DNA from 3 places in the Arthrobacter sp. FW305-BF8 genome. Region 3 is predicted to be linked to each of the others. Evidence: riboswitches for the same ligand, from Rfam matches in the RefSeq annotation. Region 3 holds a riboswitch; each other region holds the start of a gene.

Region 1 (4,341 bases), 1.5 Mb from region 3:
GCTGCTGGTCACCAAGGCGGACGTCAAGGACCCCACCGGGCTGCTGGACAACTATCGCCACCTCGACTTTCCGGTCATTATCAGCCGCACCGCCGATTCCGAGGCCGGCGGCATCGACGCCCGGTCCGACGACGGCCTCTCCGCCCGGCTCGACGTTGTCGCCGTGTCCGAGCTCCGCGCCCACCTGGACGGCAAGGTGACCGTGATGCTGGGCCATTCCGGCGTCGGAAAATCCACCATGGTCAACGCCCTGACAGGCGCCGAACGTGCCACCGGCGGCGTCAACGCCGTGACGGGCCGCGGACGGCACACGTCGTCGTCGGCCCTTGCCCTCAAGCTCGCTGACGCCCCGGCGGGGAGCTGGATCATCGACACGCCGGGCATCCGCTCCTTCGGGCTGGCCCACGTCGACCCGGACCGCATCCTGCACTCCTTCCCCGACCTTGAGCCGGGCACCGAGGCCTGCGAACGCGGCTGCAAGCATGACGCCACCGCCGTCAACTGCGGCGTCGATGCATGGGTAGCGGCCGGGCATGCCGGCCCAACCGGAGCAGCCAGGCTCGCGTCCCTGCGCCGCCTGCTGGGCACCGACCCGCGCATGGAGGCTCAGGAAACCAAGGAACTCGGCAGCGTCGGCTAGCCTCCCGCGGCGCAGCCCGGCGGCTGCCTCCCCGCCCCGCCGGGCCTTTGAGGGTAGTTTGGAACCATGACCCAACCCGCTTCAACGTACAACGATGACCTGCGTCTGGCCCATGTGCTGGCCGATTCCGTGGACGACCAGACCATGAGCCGGTTCAAAGCGCTGGACCTCAAGATCGAGACGAAGCCAGATCTGACGCCGGTCACCGATGCGGACAAGGCCGCCGAGGAGTCCATCCGCGGCCAGCTGTCCCGTTCCCGTCCCCGTGACGCCGTCCTCGGTGAGGAGTTCGGAAGTTCCGGCCACGGTTCCCGCCGCTGGATCATCGACCCCATCGACGGCACCAAGAACTTTGTCCGCGGCGTGCCGGTGTGGGCCACGCTGATCGCCCTCGTCGATGAAGGCGAACCGGTCGTCGGCGTGGTCAGCGCCCCTGCGCTGGGCAAGCGCTGGTGGGCGGCCAAGGGCGCCGGCGCCTACTCCGGCCGTTCCCTCGCGGCCGCCACGAGGCTCAAGGTATCCAATGTGTCCAGCCTTGCCGACGCGTCACTGTCCTACTCCAGCCTCGGCGGCTGGAAAGACCGCGGAAACCTCGATGAGTTCCTCCAGCTCACTGAGGAAGTTTGGCGCACCCGGGCCTTTGGCGATTTCTGGTCCTACTGCATGGTGGCCGAAGGGGCCGTGGACATCGCCTGCGAACCTGAGCTGAACCTGTACGACATGGCGGCGCTGGTGCCGATTGTGACCGAGGCAGGCGGCCGTTTCACGTCCCTCGAAGGCACGGACGGCCCGTTCGGCGGCAATGCGCTGGCGACCAACTCGATCCTGCACTCGGAAGTCCTGAAGCGCCTGAACCCGCAGCTGGACGATTTGCTCTAGTTTTGTCCTGCCGCCCTGCGCCTCTTGTGCTGAATATTACGACGGCGGCCGCCCCCTTCCGTGGGCGGCCGCCGTCGTTTATTCGGCCACAGGCCCGATATCCGGGCTACGTAATAATCCGCTTAACATTCCGGACCGGCTTTTTCATCGCCCGTCCGGATGTCCTAGTCTCGTAACAGGTCACGAGTGCCAGCGCTAAACCCCGGTTTGCTGGCCGGCAACCCTCCATTCGCGGTGGGGTGCCCCGGGTGACGACCAGGCCGATCCGGAACGGACCCGGCAAGCGCGGATCCCCGTCACACGGGGTCCTTTCTCAGTGAGGTCCCATGACGACTGCAACCATTTCTTCCACCGTATCTTCCGCCGCGGACGCGGCCCTGCTGGACGGCCGGTTCGCCGCCGCAGGCCGCCCCCTGGCAGCCGTCACCGGCGCAGAAATCCAGGCTCCGCTGATCCAGGGCGGACATGTCCGCTACGCCAACCTCGACTACGGCGCTTCCGCCCCTGCGCTGTCGGTGGTTTCTGCATACCTCAACGAGATCCTGCCGTATTACGCGAGCGTCCACCGCGGTGCAGGCTACGCCTCGCAGATCAGCACGTCCGTGTACGAGAACGCGCGGGACATCGTGCGGGAGTTTGTGGGCGGCCGCGCCGATGATGCCGTCATCTTCACCCGGAACACCACCGACTCCCTCAACCTGCTGGCCGGCTGCCTTCCCGTGCAGGACCACCACCACACCGGCGAGGTGCTGTACCTGGACATCGAGCACCACGCCAACCTGCTGCCATGGCAGGGCGTGCCGCACCGCAGCGTCGTGGCCTCGGAGACGCTGGAAGCCACCATCGGCAGCCTGCGCGCCGAACTGGAGCACGGCGATGTCAGCCTCCTCGCCGTGACCGGCGCCTCCAACGTCACCGGCGAAATCCTTCCCATCCGACGCCTCGCTGGCCTTGCCCATGAATACGGCGCCCGGATCGTGGTGGACGCCGCGCAGCTCGCGCCGCACCGCCGCGTCAACATCGCCGCGGACGACGTCGACTACCTCGCCTTCTCCGGCCACAAGCTCTACGCCCCCTTCGGGGCCGGCGTCCTGATCGGCCGCCCCGACTGGCTCGACGCCGGCACTCCCCACCTCGCCGGCGGCGGCGCCGTGAGCGAGGCCAGGCTCGACGGCGTCAGCTGGGCCACCGGCCCCGCCCGCCACGAGGGCGGCTCACCCAACGTGCTCGGCGCAGCCACCCTGGCCCGGGCAACCCAGGTCATCGCTGCCCTGGATCCGCAGGGGTGGCACGCCCATGAGGCGGCCATCCGGTCCTTCCTCATCGAGGGGCTGGGCAAGATCGACGGTGTCACCGTCCACCAGATCTTCGCCGACAGCGACCCGGACGACGCCATCGGTGTGGTCAACTTCTCCGTGGAGGGCTACGACGCCGGCCTGGTGGCCGCCTACCTGTCGGCCGAACACGGCGTGGGCCTGCGCGATGGCCGCTTCTGCGCGCACCCGCTGCTGAAGCGCCTCGGCCTGCCGTCCGGATCCCTGCGCGCCAGCTTCGGCGTGGGCTCACGGCTCGAGGACGCCCAGCGACTGCTCGCCGGCATCGAGGAACTCCGCCGCTCCGGCCTCGGCTGGGACTACGTGGTGGACGCCGGACGCTGGGTCCCGGCGAACGACACCCGCACCTACCCGGAGTGGGCACCCAACACCCCCGGCACCGCGGGCGCCGCACCCTGCGCGCAGGACTAGCCCCCGCCCCGGACATAGGCGCGCCACCCCGGACTGCTACGGCAGCGGTCCCCGTGCGGTAAATTCGAAAGGTAATTTTCGACGTCGGGCTAAGGAGACTGCGCGTGGCACGGGGCGGTCCCAAACTTCATCACGGGCGGCGGCAGGAGCTTGGGCAGAGCTTCCAGGACGGCGGCGAGCACTACCACCGCGTCCGTCCCGGCTACCCTGCTGATTCCGCGGACTGGCTCATTCCGGCGGGGGCCCGCACGGCCGCAGACATCGGCGCCGGAACCGGCAAATTCACGGCACTGCTGGTGGAACGCGGGCTGAGCGTCAGCGCGGTGGATCCTTCCGTGGACATGCTGGAGCAGCTCAGCCGTGTCTTTGGAAACAGTGCCTACCCCGCGGTGCAGGCTCTGGAAGGGACCGCCGAGGCAACCGGACTGCCCGAGGCGGCGTTCGACGTCGTCAGCGTTGCCCAGGCATGGCACTGGTGCGACCCGCTGCTGGCCAGCACCGAGATTTCCCGGATCCTCAAGCCGCACGGGGTGCTGGGCCTCATCTGGAACCAGCTGGACACATCCGTTCCTTGGGTACACCGGCTGTCCCGCATCATGCACGCGGGCGACGTCCACAAACCCGACTTCCGCCCCAAAATCGGCCCCGAATTCACGTCCCTGGAAAGCCACCTGACGCAGTGGGAGGATCCGGTCACCCCGGACGACATCCTCGAACTGGCCAAGTCCCGCAGCTATTACCTCGCGGCCAACGACGCCACCCGCGCCAAGGTGACCGGCAACCTGACCTGGTACCTGCACGAACACCTCGGGCATGCCGAGGGCGAACTGCTGCAGCTCCCCTACCTCACCCAGACCTGGCGGGCTGTCAGGGCGTAACGCCCCGGTGGCAGCAGGTAGGCTTGAAGCTGTGAAGACCAGTACGCCCTCCTCCTCAATCGAGGACTACGTTAAGGTCATCTATTCCTTCACGGAATGGCAGGACAAGCCCATCACGTCCACCCAGCTTGCACAGCGCCTCGGCGTGGCCAATTCCTCGGTCTCCGAGATGGTTCGCAAGCTCAAGGACCAGGGCCTG
Region 2 (4,341 bases), 2.0 Mb from region 3:
AACCGTGCCGCACCCGCGTTCTCAAGGACGCCGGAAATGAAGGGACGTGCAGCGCAACCGAGGTTCACAGCCGGCCATGGGAAGTAAGAAACAGTCGGCCCGGAAGAGCAGGGTTTAAAGAGGTCAGATCTGCTTGAGAGCCTGCTCCAGGTCCGCGACAAGGTCATCCGCGTCCTCCAGGCCGACGGACAGCCGCACCACTCCATCGCTGAGCCCGATCGCGGCACGTCCTTCCGGTCCCATGGCCCGGTGCGTCGTGGTGGCGGGGTGGGTGATCAGCGACTTGGCGTCGCCCAAGTTGTTGGAGATGTCGATGATCTTCAGGGCGTCCAGCAGCGCGAAGGCGGCCTCCTTGCCCGACTGGCCGGCCGTCGTCGCAAGCTCCAGCGTGAGGACGGTGCCGCCGGCCTTCATCTGCTTGGCCGCCAGTTCGTACTGCGGGTGCGACTTGAGCAGCGGGTACTTCACCCAATTGACGGCGGGCTGGGCCTCGAGCCATTCGGCCAGGCGCAGCGCCGTGGCGGACGAGTGGTTCACGCGCAGCGCCATGGTCTCCAGGCCCTTGGTGAGGACCCAGGCGTTGAATGAGGAGAGGGCCGGGCCGGTGTGGCGCATGAGCTGCTTGACCGGGCCGTCGATGAATTCCTTGGTGCCCAGGATGGCTCCGCCCATCACCCGGCCCTGGCCGTCGATGTGCTTCGTGCCGGAGTAGACCACCACGTCCGCGCCGAGGTCTCCGCAACGCTGCAGCAGCGGGGTGGCGAAGACGTTGTCCGCCACAACCTTGGCGCCGGCGGCGTGGGCGAGTTCGCTGACGGCCGCGATGTCCACGATTTCCTGCATGGGATTGGACGGGGATTCGAAGAAGACGGCTGTGGTGGGCACCGACAGGGCAGCCCGCCACTGCTCGAGGTCCGGACCGTCCACGAAGACCGTCTCCACGCCCCAGCGCGGCAGGATTTCGTTGAGGATCACGAAGCAGGAGCCGAACAGGGACCGGCTGGCGACCACGCGGTCCCCGGCCCCGAGCAGGGCGCCCAAGGCGGTGAACACGGCGGACATTCCGGACGCCGTCGCAAAGCACGCCTCGGTGCCTTCGAGCAGGCGGAGCCGTTCCTGGAAGGTGGCCACGGACGGGTTGCCGTAGCGCGAGTAGACGAAGCGTTCGTCCTCGCCGGTGAAGGCGCGCTCCGCGGCTGCGGCGGACTCGTAGACGAACCCGGAGTTGAGGAAAACGGGTTCGGTGGTCTCTTGGAAATTGGTGCGGTCAAGCCCGCCGCGCACGGCCTGGGTGTCGGGGCTCCAGCCGGCGGCGTCGTGATTAAAGGTCAATTTAGTTCTTTCCCAGGTTCGTCGGCAGGCCGCGGTTCTTCCAGCCGTTCACGGTGCGCTCACCGTAGCGGTCAGGTTCGCCCTCGAAGCCTTCGAGCACGTTGTAGGAGGTGAAACCCGCCTGGGTGGCAGCGATTGCCGCGCCGATGGAGCGCTGGCCGGAGCGGCACAGGAAAAGCAGCTCCACGCTCTTGTCCTCCGGCGCCTGCTGCTTCAGCTGTTCGACGAAGTCGGAGTTGGGAATGCCGCCGGGAAAAGTCCATTGGATAAACAGGGGATCGTTGCGCTGGCTGTTCGCGGATACAGTTTCCGGGACGCCGATGTGCGCCCATTCACCCTCGGTGCGCACATCCACCAGGATGGCGCCCTCTTCGAGCTTGGCCCAGGCGTCCTGCGGGGTGAGGTCTCCGGCGTAGCTCATGCGTGGCCCTCGTAGGCTTCTTCGGCGAAGTCCTCGTCAGAGTCCAGCCGGTCAACGGCGGTGGCGACGGCGGCATCTGCACTGGCGATGGCGGCTGGCAGGACGAGGGCCTGGGCCACGATGACGCCGGTGCCGTTGAAGGTGGCGGCAGGGCTGCCGTGCAGCACGTAGCCCTCGGCCAGGGCAGCCGAGATGCGCTCACAGAACGCACGGTCGTCCGGTCCCGTGATCAGGCGGTAGGACAGCTTCTCCTCGGGTTTATCCTGCTGGGATGGCAGTGTTGCAACGGCGGGGGCGTCTGACACGACGGATCTCCTTTTCTCACGCTTGCAGCTCGAAGTGGTCGATATGCCGAGTATTCACCTGAGGCACCCCGCCGGAGAAGGAGGGTTGCCGACCGGCCAGTCAGGGCTTAATACCGGTACTCATTACTCCCCAAAAACGTAACACTGACGACGGCGGGGCGCACCGCCGCCGCCGTCATCTTCCGTAACGCATCAAACCGCAACGGGAGGATAATGACGGGAGATGAACCGCCGTAACGCCGGATGAAACCAGGCCGCAGTGAATGATTCGACTCCGAATACAGTGACTCCCATGCTGCACTTTGGATGGTTTGTGGGCCATGGCTTCGGGGTCCAGGGCTGGGGGACGCCCGGCTACGGAATCGGCTACGACTGGAGGAAGCCCGCCCCCTACCAGCATGCAGTCCGCGAGTTTGAGCGGGCGGGGCTGGACCTGTTCATCATCGAGGACTCCCTCACCGTTCCGGACACTTACGGCGGCAGTGCGGAGGTCTCGCTGGCTCAGGCGTCTTTCGCGCCGAAGCACGATCCGCTGGCCCTGGTGCCGTATCTGCTCTCCGCCACGGAACACCTCGGCATTGTGCCCACCATCAGCGCCTCCTTCTATCCGCCGTTCACCGCCGCCCGGCTGCTGGCCACGCTGCAGCACTTCTCCAACGGGCAGCTGGGCTGGAACGTGGTGACCTCCGGCAGCGACCTTGCCGCGCAGAACTACGGACTGGACCAGCAGATCGAGCATGACCTCCGCTACGAGAAGGCCGAGGAGTTCGTGGACGTCGTGCGCAAGCTCTGGCGCAGCTGGGAACCGGATGCCATCCGGGAGGACACCCGGGCAGGAATCTTTGCGGACCACACCAAGGTCCGGCCGATCCACCACGAGGGGGAGTTCTTCAAGGTTCGGGGACCGCTAAACACGGCCCCGCTGCCGGAGGAGCCGGTGCTCGTTCAGGCCGGGGCATCCCCGCGGGGCAAGGCCTTCGCCGGTGCGAACGCCGACGTTGCGATCGCCCTGGCCCGCGGCGCCGACGGCATGAAGGCGTACCGGGACTCCATCCGCGCCGAGGCAGCCGCGGCCGGCCGTAATCCTGACGACGTCAAGGTGCTGTTCGTCCTCAAACCCACCGTGACTGGCTCCAAGGCTGAAGCGGAGGAGCTGCGGGCCGCGCGCCGGGAGCTCACGCAGCGGGACATCGACAGTCAGCTCAACTCGATCTCCTACCTGTCCGTTATCGACTTCAAGCAGTTCGACCTCGACGCGCCCCTCCCCGAGCTCAGCACCAACAGCAACCAGGGCACCCTGGAGCACTTCTCCAAGGCCGCGCCCCCGGGTTCCACGCTGCGGCAGATCCTGCAGGCACGGAGCGGCGGCGCCGGCGACAGCATCATCGGCACCGCCGAGGAAATCGCCGACCACCTCGAGGAAACCGGGGCTGCAGTCGGCGGCGACGGGTTCCTCTTCTCCGGCTTCGTGGATCCGGCCACCGTTCACGGCGTGCTGGACAGGCTGGCGCCGGTGCTTCGCCGTCGGGGTCTGTTGCGGACAAGCTACGGCGATGGCGGCTTCCGCCGGAACCTGCTGGACTTCTAACGCCATGGCCGGGGCTGGTGCAGTGGTAGGGCCGGGTTCTATGGATGGGCGCGGCGGACTGGTGTCCGGCGTCCGGCTCGGCACCTTCCTGATCGGAACGGCACACATCCGTGCCGACGACGTGGCTGCCGCGGCGGCCGATCCCGCAGTGGAGGTGGTCCTCAGCGCCGACGCCCTCGATCTCGTGGGCCTGTCCCGCGAGGTGGTGCAGGCGGCCATCGATTCCGGGCACCGGGTCTACGGCCTGAACACCCTGCTCGGCTCCGGCCGGGATACCGCCGTGGAGCAGGAATCCATTCTCGACTTTCAGCTGCAGGTGGTGCGCTACCACCACAGCGGCGTCGGCGCGCTGCTGGACCGGGATCAAGTCCGGGCCCTGATCCTGGCCAGGCTCATCGGATTCACGCGGGGCGGCTCGGGGGTGCGCCCGGAAACTGCGCGCTTTTATTCCGATCTGCTCAACAGGGGCGTGGTGCCGGCCGTTCCGCGCGACGGGTCCGTCGGCTCGTCCGACCTCACCCAGCTGGCGGCGGTTGCCGCCGTCGCCATCGGCGAGGGGCAGGCGCTAGCTCCCGACGGCGGCCTGCTGGACGGCGCGGCGGCGCTCGCCGCTGCCGGGCTGGACCCGCTGGTCCTTGCGCCGGGCGAGGCCCTGGCACTGGTCAGCGCCAACTCGTACTCGATCGGTGCCGGCG
Region 3 (4,341 bases):
CGCCCATGGAGCCGCCCACCACAGCATGCCAGCTGCTGATGCCGAGCCGGTCAGCCAGCCGCGCCTCGGCCGCCGTGGAATCCCTCAGCGTCACCAGCGGAAAGCGTGAACCCCAGGGCTTGCCGTCCGGAGCTGTCGACGACGGCCCGGTGGACCCGTAACAGCCACCCAGGATGTTAATGGAAATGACGAAGAACCTGTCGGTGTCCGCCGGCGCACCGGGCCCGGCGAGCTGTTCCCACCAGCCCTCTTCAGTTCCCGCGCCGCCCCGGGTCACGTGCGTGTCCCCGGTGAGGGCATGCTGAACGAGGATGGCGTTGGAGCCGTCCTCGTTGAGCGTTCCCCAGGTTTCGTAGGCCAGGGTCACGTCCGGCAGGAATCCCCCGGCCTCGAGTTCCAGGCTGCCGATGTTGACGTATTGGACAGTGCCGTTGGGGACGGTGCCATTCGGAACAGTGCTAGTGGGGACGGTGCCATGCGGAACAGTGCTGCTCCCAGCCGTGCCTTGCGGAGCCTTGCCGTTCGGTACTACGGCGGCGGGTACATCAGTGCTGACAGAAATCGTCATAGGTAAACCTCTTCTACGCGCTTGCCCGCCGGCAGCTGTCCGGCAGGCCAGGTCTTCACCCGGGGCACCCCACCGCGGAAGGAGGGTTGCCGGCCAGCAAGCCGGGGCTGTCGCTGGCACTCATGACCTGTTGCCCAGTTTACGAAACAGGCGGACATCTGCGCTAAGAATGTGACGGCTGTGTGACTCCCGGCCCCTCACCGGCCGGGAGCCACACCGGCAGCGCGGGAAGTCAGGCGCCCTTTGCCGCGCGGAATCCGGCGTCGAGGTCGGCCAGGATGTCATCGATGTGCTCCAGGCCCACCGACAGCCGGACCAGGCCGGGGGCAACCCCCGCCACGGCCTGCTGCTCCGGCGTGAGCTGGCTGTGGGTGGTCGACGCCGGGTGGATGACGAGGGAGCGGACGTCGCCAATGTTTGCCACGTGGGAGTGCAGTTCCAGGGCATCCACGAAGCGCTTTCCGGCCTCGGCGCCGCCGGCCAGCGTAAAGGCCACCACCGCGCCGGTGCCCTTGGGCCCGTACTTCAGGCCGCGCTCGTACCAGGGGCTGGACGGCAGCCCGGCGTAGGCCACGGACTCCACGTCTTCCCGGGCTTCCAGCCAGCCGGCCACGGCTGCTGCGTTGGCCACGTGGCGCTCCACCCGAAGGCTCAGGGTTTCCAGGCCCTGCGCGATGAGGAAGGCATTGAACGGGGACACCGCGGAGCCCAGGTCGCGGAGCAGCTGGACGCGGGCCTTGAGGATGTAGGACAGGTTGGCTCCCAGGGCGCCGCCGGCGCCGAGGTCCCGGGCGTAGACCAGCCCGTTGTAGGTGGGGTCCGGTGTATTGAAGCCGGGGAAACGCTCCGGGTCCTTGCCGAAGTCGAAGTTGCCTGAATCCACGATGACGCCGGCAATGGCGGCACCGTGCCCGCCGAGGTATTTGGTGGCCGAGTGCACCACGATGTCCGCACCCCACTCGAGCGGGCGGATGAGGTAGGGCGTGGACAGGGTGTTGTCCACGATCAGCGGCACGCCGGCCTCGTGCGCTGTCCGGGCAACGCCTTCGATGTCCAGCACGTCCTGCCGGGGGTTCGACACCACCTCGGCAAAGAAGAGCTTGGTGTTCGGCCGCACGGCGTCGCGCCACTGCTCCAGGTTGTCCGGGTCTGCCACGAAGGTGACGGAGACTCCGAACTTCTTCAGCGTGTGTGCCAGCAGGTTGTAGGTACCGCCATAGAGGCTGGGGCTGGCAACAACGTGGTCGCCGGCTTCGGCGATGTTAAGGATGGCGTACGTTTCGGCGGCCTGGCCCGAGCTCAGGAGCAGTGCCGCAAGCCCTCCTTCCAGACTGGCGATGCGCTGTTCGACGGCGTCCTGGGTAGGGTTGCCGATCCGCGTGTAGATGGGTGCGATCTCGGCCAGCGCAAAGCGGTCCGCTGCACTCTCGGCGCTGGGGAAGACGAACGACGTCGTCTGGTAGATCGGCAGTGCCCGGGCGCCGGTGGTGCCGTCCGGCGCCTGGCCGGCATGGATCTGGCGGGTTTCGAATGACCATGCGTTGGACATGAGGCTCCTCTGCTGAAGGGCGTGTGCTGGTCCCGGCACAGGCCCGCGCTTGCCGCACGGCGGGCGCCGCGCAGCCAGGTCTTCACCCGGGGCACCCCGCCGCGGTTGGAGGGTTGCCGGCCAGCGAGCCGGGGCTTTCTTCGCTGGCACTCATGACCTGCGATCAGTGTAGGAATGGGACTGTTACGCGCACAGCTTTGTGAAGAACTTCGTCAAAGTATGGACTTTTCGCAAGGTTAGGTGCACCTAAGCTGAGAGCCACCTCACAAAGTGCCAAGATGAGGTCATGCGCATGGATCACGTCTCTTACGCCTGTGAACACGATGGCCTGGCGGCCACCACCGAACGTATCTCCTCTGCCCTCGGCGTCGAAGCCGTAAAGGGCGGGGTGCACCCCCGGTTTGGGACCCGGAACATGATCATTCCCCTGGCCGGCCACAAGTACCTCGAGGTTGTTGAGGTACTGGACCACCCGGCGTCGGACAAGGCACCGTTCGGCCAGGCCGTCCGGGCCCGGTCCGCGGCGGGCGGCGGCTGGATGGGCTGGTGCGTCGAAGTTGACGACCTCGCCCCATTCGAGGAACGCCTGGGCCGCTCCGCGGTCAACGGCAACCGCAAGTTCCCCGACGGCCGGGAGCTTGTCTGGAAGCAGATCGGCATCCTGGGCCTAATCGCGGACCCGCAGGTCCCCTACATGCTGAAGTGGGAGGGCGATGCGGAGCTGCACCCGTCCAACGCCTATGACAGCAATGTGAAGATGTCCAGCCTCACGATCGCGGGCTCTGCCGAGCGCGTGACCGAGTGGCTCGGCGAGCCCGTCGAAAGGCCGCTGGAGGACGTCGCCGTGAACTGGGTCGCCCCGCACGGAACGCCGGGCATTCTCTCGGTCACGTTCGAAACCGCAGCGGGCGCCGTCACCATCTGACGCACTCTCCGCCCTTCACTTCGGCCGCCATCAGCGGGTGCCAATGACGTCACCCGCCGATGGCGGCCGAATCACTTTTAAGGGCCGGGCGCTTCCTAGCCCAGGCCAACCGCTTTGCCGAACAGGCTGAACCCGACGAACGCGACGATGTCCAGCAAGGCGTGCGCGATGACGAGCGGCATCACCCTCCGGGTCCTGGTGTAGATCCAGGCGAAGACCACGCCCATGATGGCGTTTCCAATGAATGGTCCGAACCCCTGGTACAGGTGGTAGCTGCCGCGGAGCATTGCGGACACAAAAATCGCCAGCGGCACGGACCAGCCGAACTTGCCGAACCGGTCCAGCAGGTAGCCCACCACAATGACCTCCTCCACGACCGCGTGGCGCAGTGCGGACAGTATCAGCACGGGCACCGTCCACCAGTAGGCGTCCAGACCGCTGGGGATGATCGCCGTCGTAATGCCCAGGGCACGCCCCGCGGCGTAGAGGCCCAGCGACGGGATCCCGATCAGGGCGGCCAGCCCGAGCCCCTGCAGCAGGTCCCTGCCCGGCCGGGCAAAGTTGAATCCCAGCTTCCGGAACGCCGAGCCGGCCTCGTGCCCGCCTCCGGCCTTCGCCTGGCGCTGGTCTGTCAGAAAGTAGATCACCAGCAGGACCGGCACCAGGGCGAAGATGATGTCCAGCAGCTGGTAGGTGAGGTCGAAGTACTCCCGCGTGCTTTGCGACCTGTTCAGGGTGGACGTCCCCTGCGCCAGCGGTGCCCGGGTCATTTTGTCCAGCAGCTGCACCACGGAGTAGACGGCGGACTGGCCGAGCGACAGCCCAAGGACGATCCAGACTTCGAACCGCAGCCGACGGCGGGAGGGAACCAACATGTTCCTATCTTGCCTGCACCGGCTGGTACTTTCCTGTCAGCCAGTCGGTTCCTGTCCGGCCGCGGGCTGACCCTATGCTGGGGAACTATGAGCGCTCCCGGGAAAATCATCATGATCCGGCACGGCCAGTCGGCGGCCAACGCGGATACCTCCATTTACAACAGGGTGCCCGACTACCGGATTCCGCTGACAGAGCTTGGCCTGGAGCAGGCGAAAGCCGCCGGGGAACGCATCCGGCGCGAGCTGGACGGCCGGCAGGTGAGCGTCTACGTCTCACCGTACCTGCGCGCCTACCAGACCCTTGAGGCACTGGATCTTGGCCATCTGACGGAGCGGGTGATCGAGGAACCGCGGCTGCGCGAACAGGACTGGGCCAACTTCCAGATTTCCGGCGACATCGAGGACCAGAAGGAACTCCGCAACG

Evidence for each region. A riboswitch is a leader RNA that binds a small molecule or an ion and turns the genes downstream of it on or off. The one in region 3 is predicted to bind S-adenosylmethionine.
Region 1: linked by a shared signal. The riboswitch ahead of LFT45_RS14330 (aminotransferase class V-fold PLP-dependent enzyme) and the one ahead of LFT45_RS07670 (bifunctional o-acetylhomoserine/o-acetylserine sulfhydrylase) in region 3 are both predicted to bind S-adenosylmethionine.
Region 2: linked by a shared signal. The riboswitch ahead of LFT45_RS20980 (DUF1737 domain-containing protein) and the one ahead of LFT45_RS07670 (bifunctional o-acetylhomoserine/o-acetylserine sulfhydrylase) in region 3 are both predicted to bind S-adenosylmethionine.

What each region holds. Positions count from the first base shown of each region.
Region 1 covers NZ_CP084561.1:3,187,661-3,192,001, forward strand. Annotated here, with positions in the region: gene rsgA (ribosome small subunit-dependent GTPase A) at 1-640, shown strand, start outside; gene hisN (histidinol-phosphatase) at 707-1,519, shown strand; SAM riboswitch class IV at 1,698-1,811, shown strand; gene LFT45_RS14330 (aminotransferase class V-fold PLP-dependent enzyme) at 1,846-3,264, shown strand; gene LFT45_RS14335 (class I SAM-dependent methyltransferase) at 3,369-4,142, shown strand; gene LFT45_RS14340 (metal-dependent transcriptional regulator) at 4,174-4,341, shown strand, end outside.
Region 2 covers NZ_CP084561.1:4,617,250-4,621,590, reverse strand. Annotated here, with positions in the region: gene LFT45_RS20990 (O-succinylhomoserine sulfhydrylase) at 124-1,332, opposite strand; gene LFT45_RS20985 (rhodanese-like domain-containing protein) at 1,334-1,753, opposite strand; gene LFT45_RS20980 (DUF1737 domain-containing protein) at 1,750-2,058, opposite strand; SAM riboswitch class IV at 2,072-2,186, opposite strand; gene LFT45_RS20975 (NtaA/DmoA family FMN-dependent monooxygenase) at 2,351-3,646, shown strand; gene LFT45_RS20970 (aromatic amino acid ammonia-lyase) at 3,687-4,341, shown strand, end outside.
Region 3 covers NZ_CP084561.1:1,732,053-1,736,393, reverse strand. Annotated here, with positions in the region: gene metX (homoserine O-acetyltransferase MetX) at 1-568, opposite strand, end outside; SAM riboswitch class IV at 581-696, opposite strand; gene LFT45_RS07670 (bifunctional o-acetylhomoserine/o-acetylserine sulfhydrylase) at 801-2,117, opposite strand; SAM riboswitch class IV at 2,158-2,275, opposite strand; gene LFT45_RS07665 (VOC family protein) at 2,404-3,042, shown strand; gene LFT45_RS07660 (CPBP family intramembrane glutamic endopeptidase) at 3,138-3,917, opposite strand; gene LFT45_RS07655 (histidine phosphatase family protein) at 4,005-4,341, shown strand, end outside.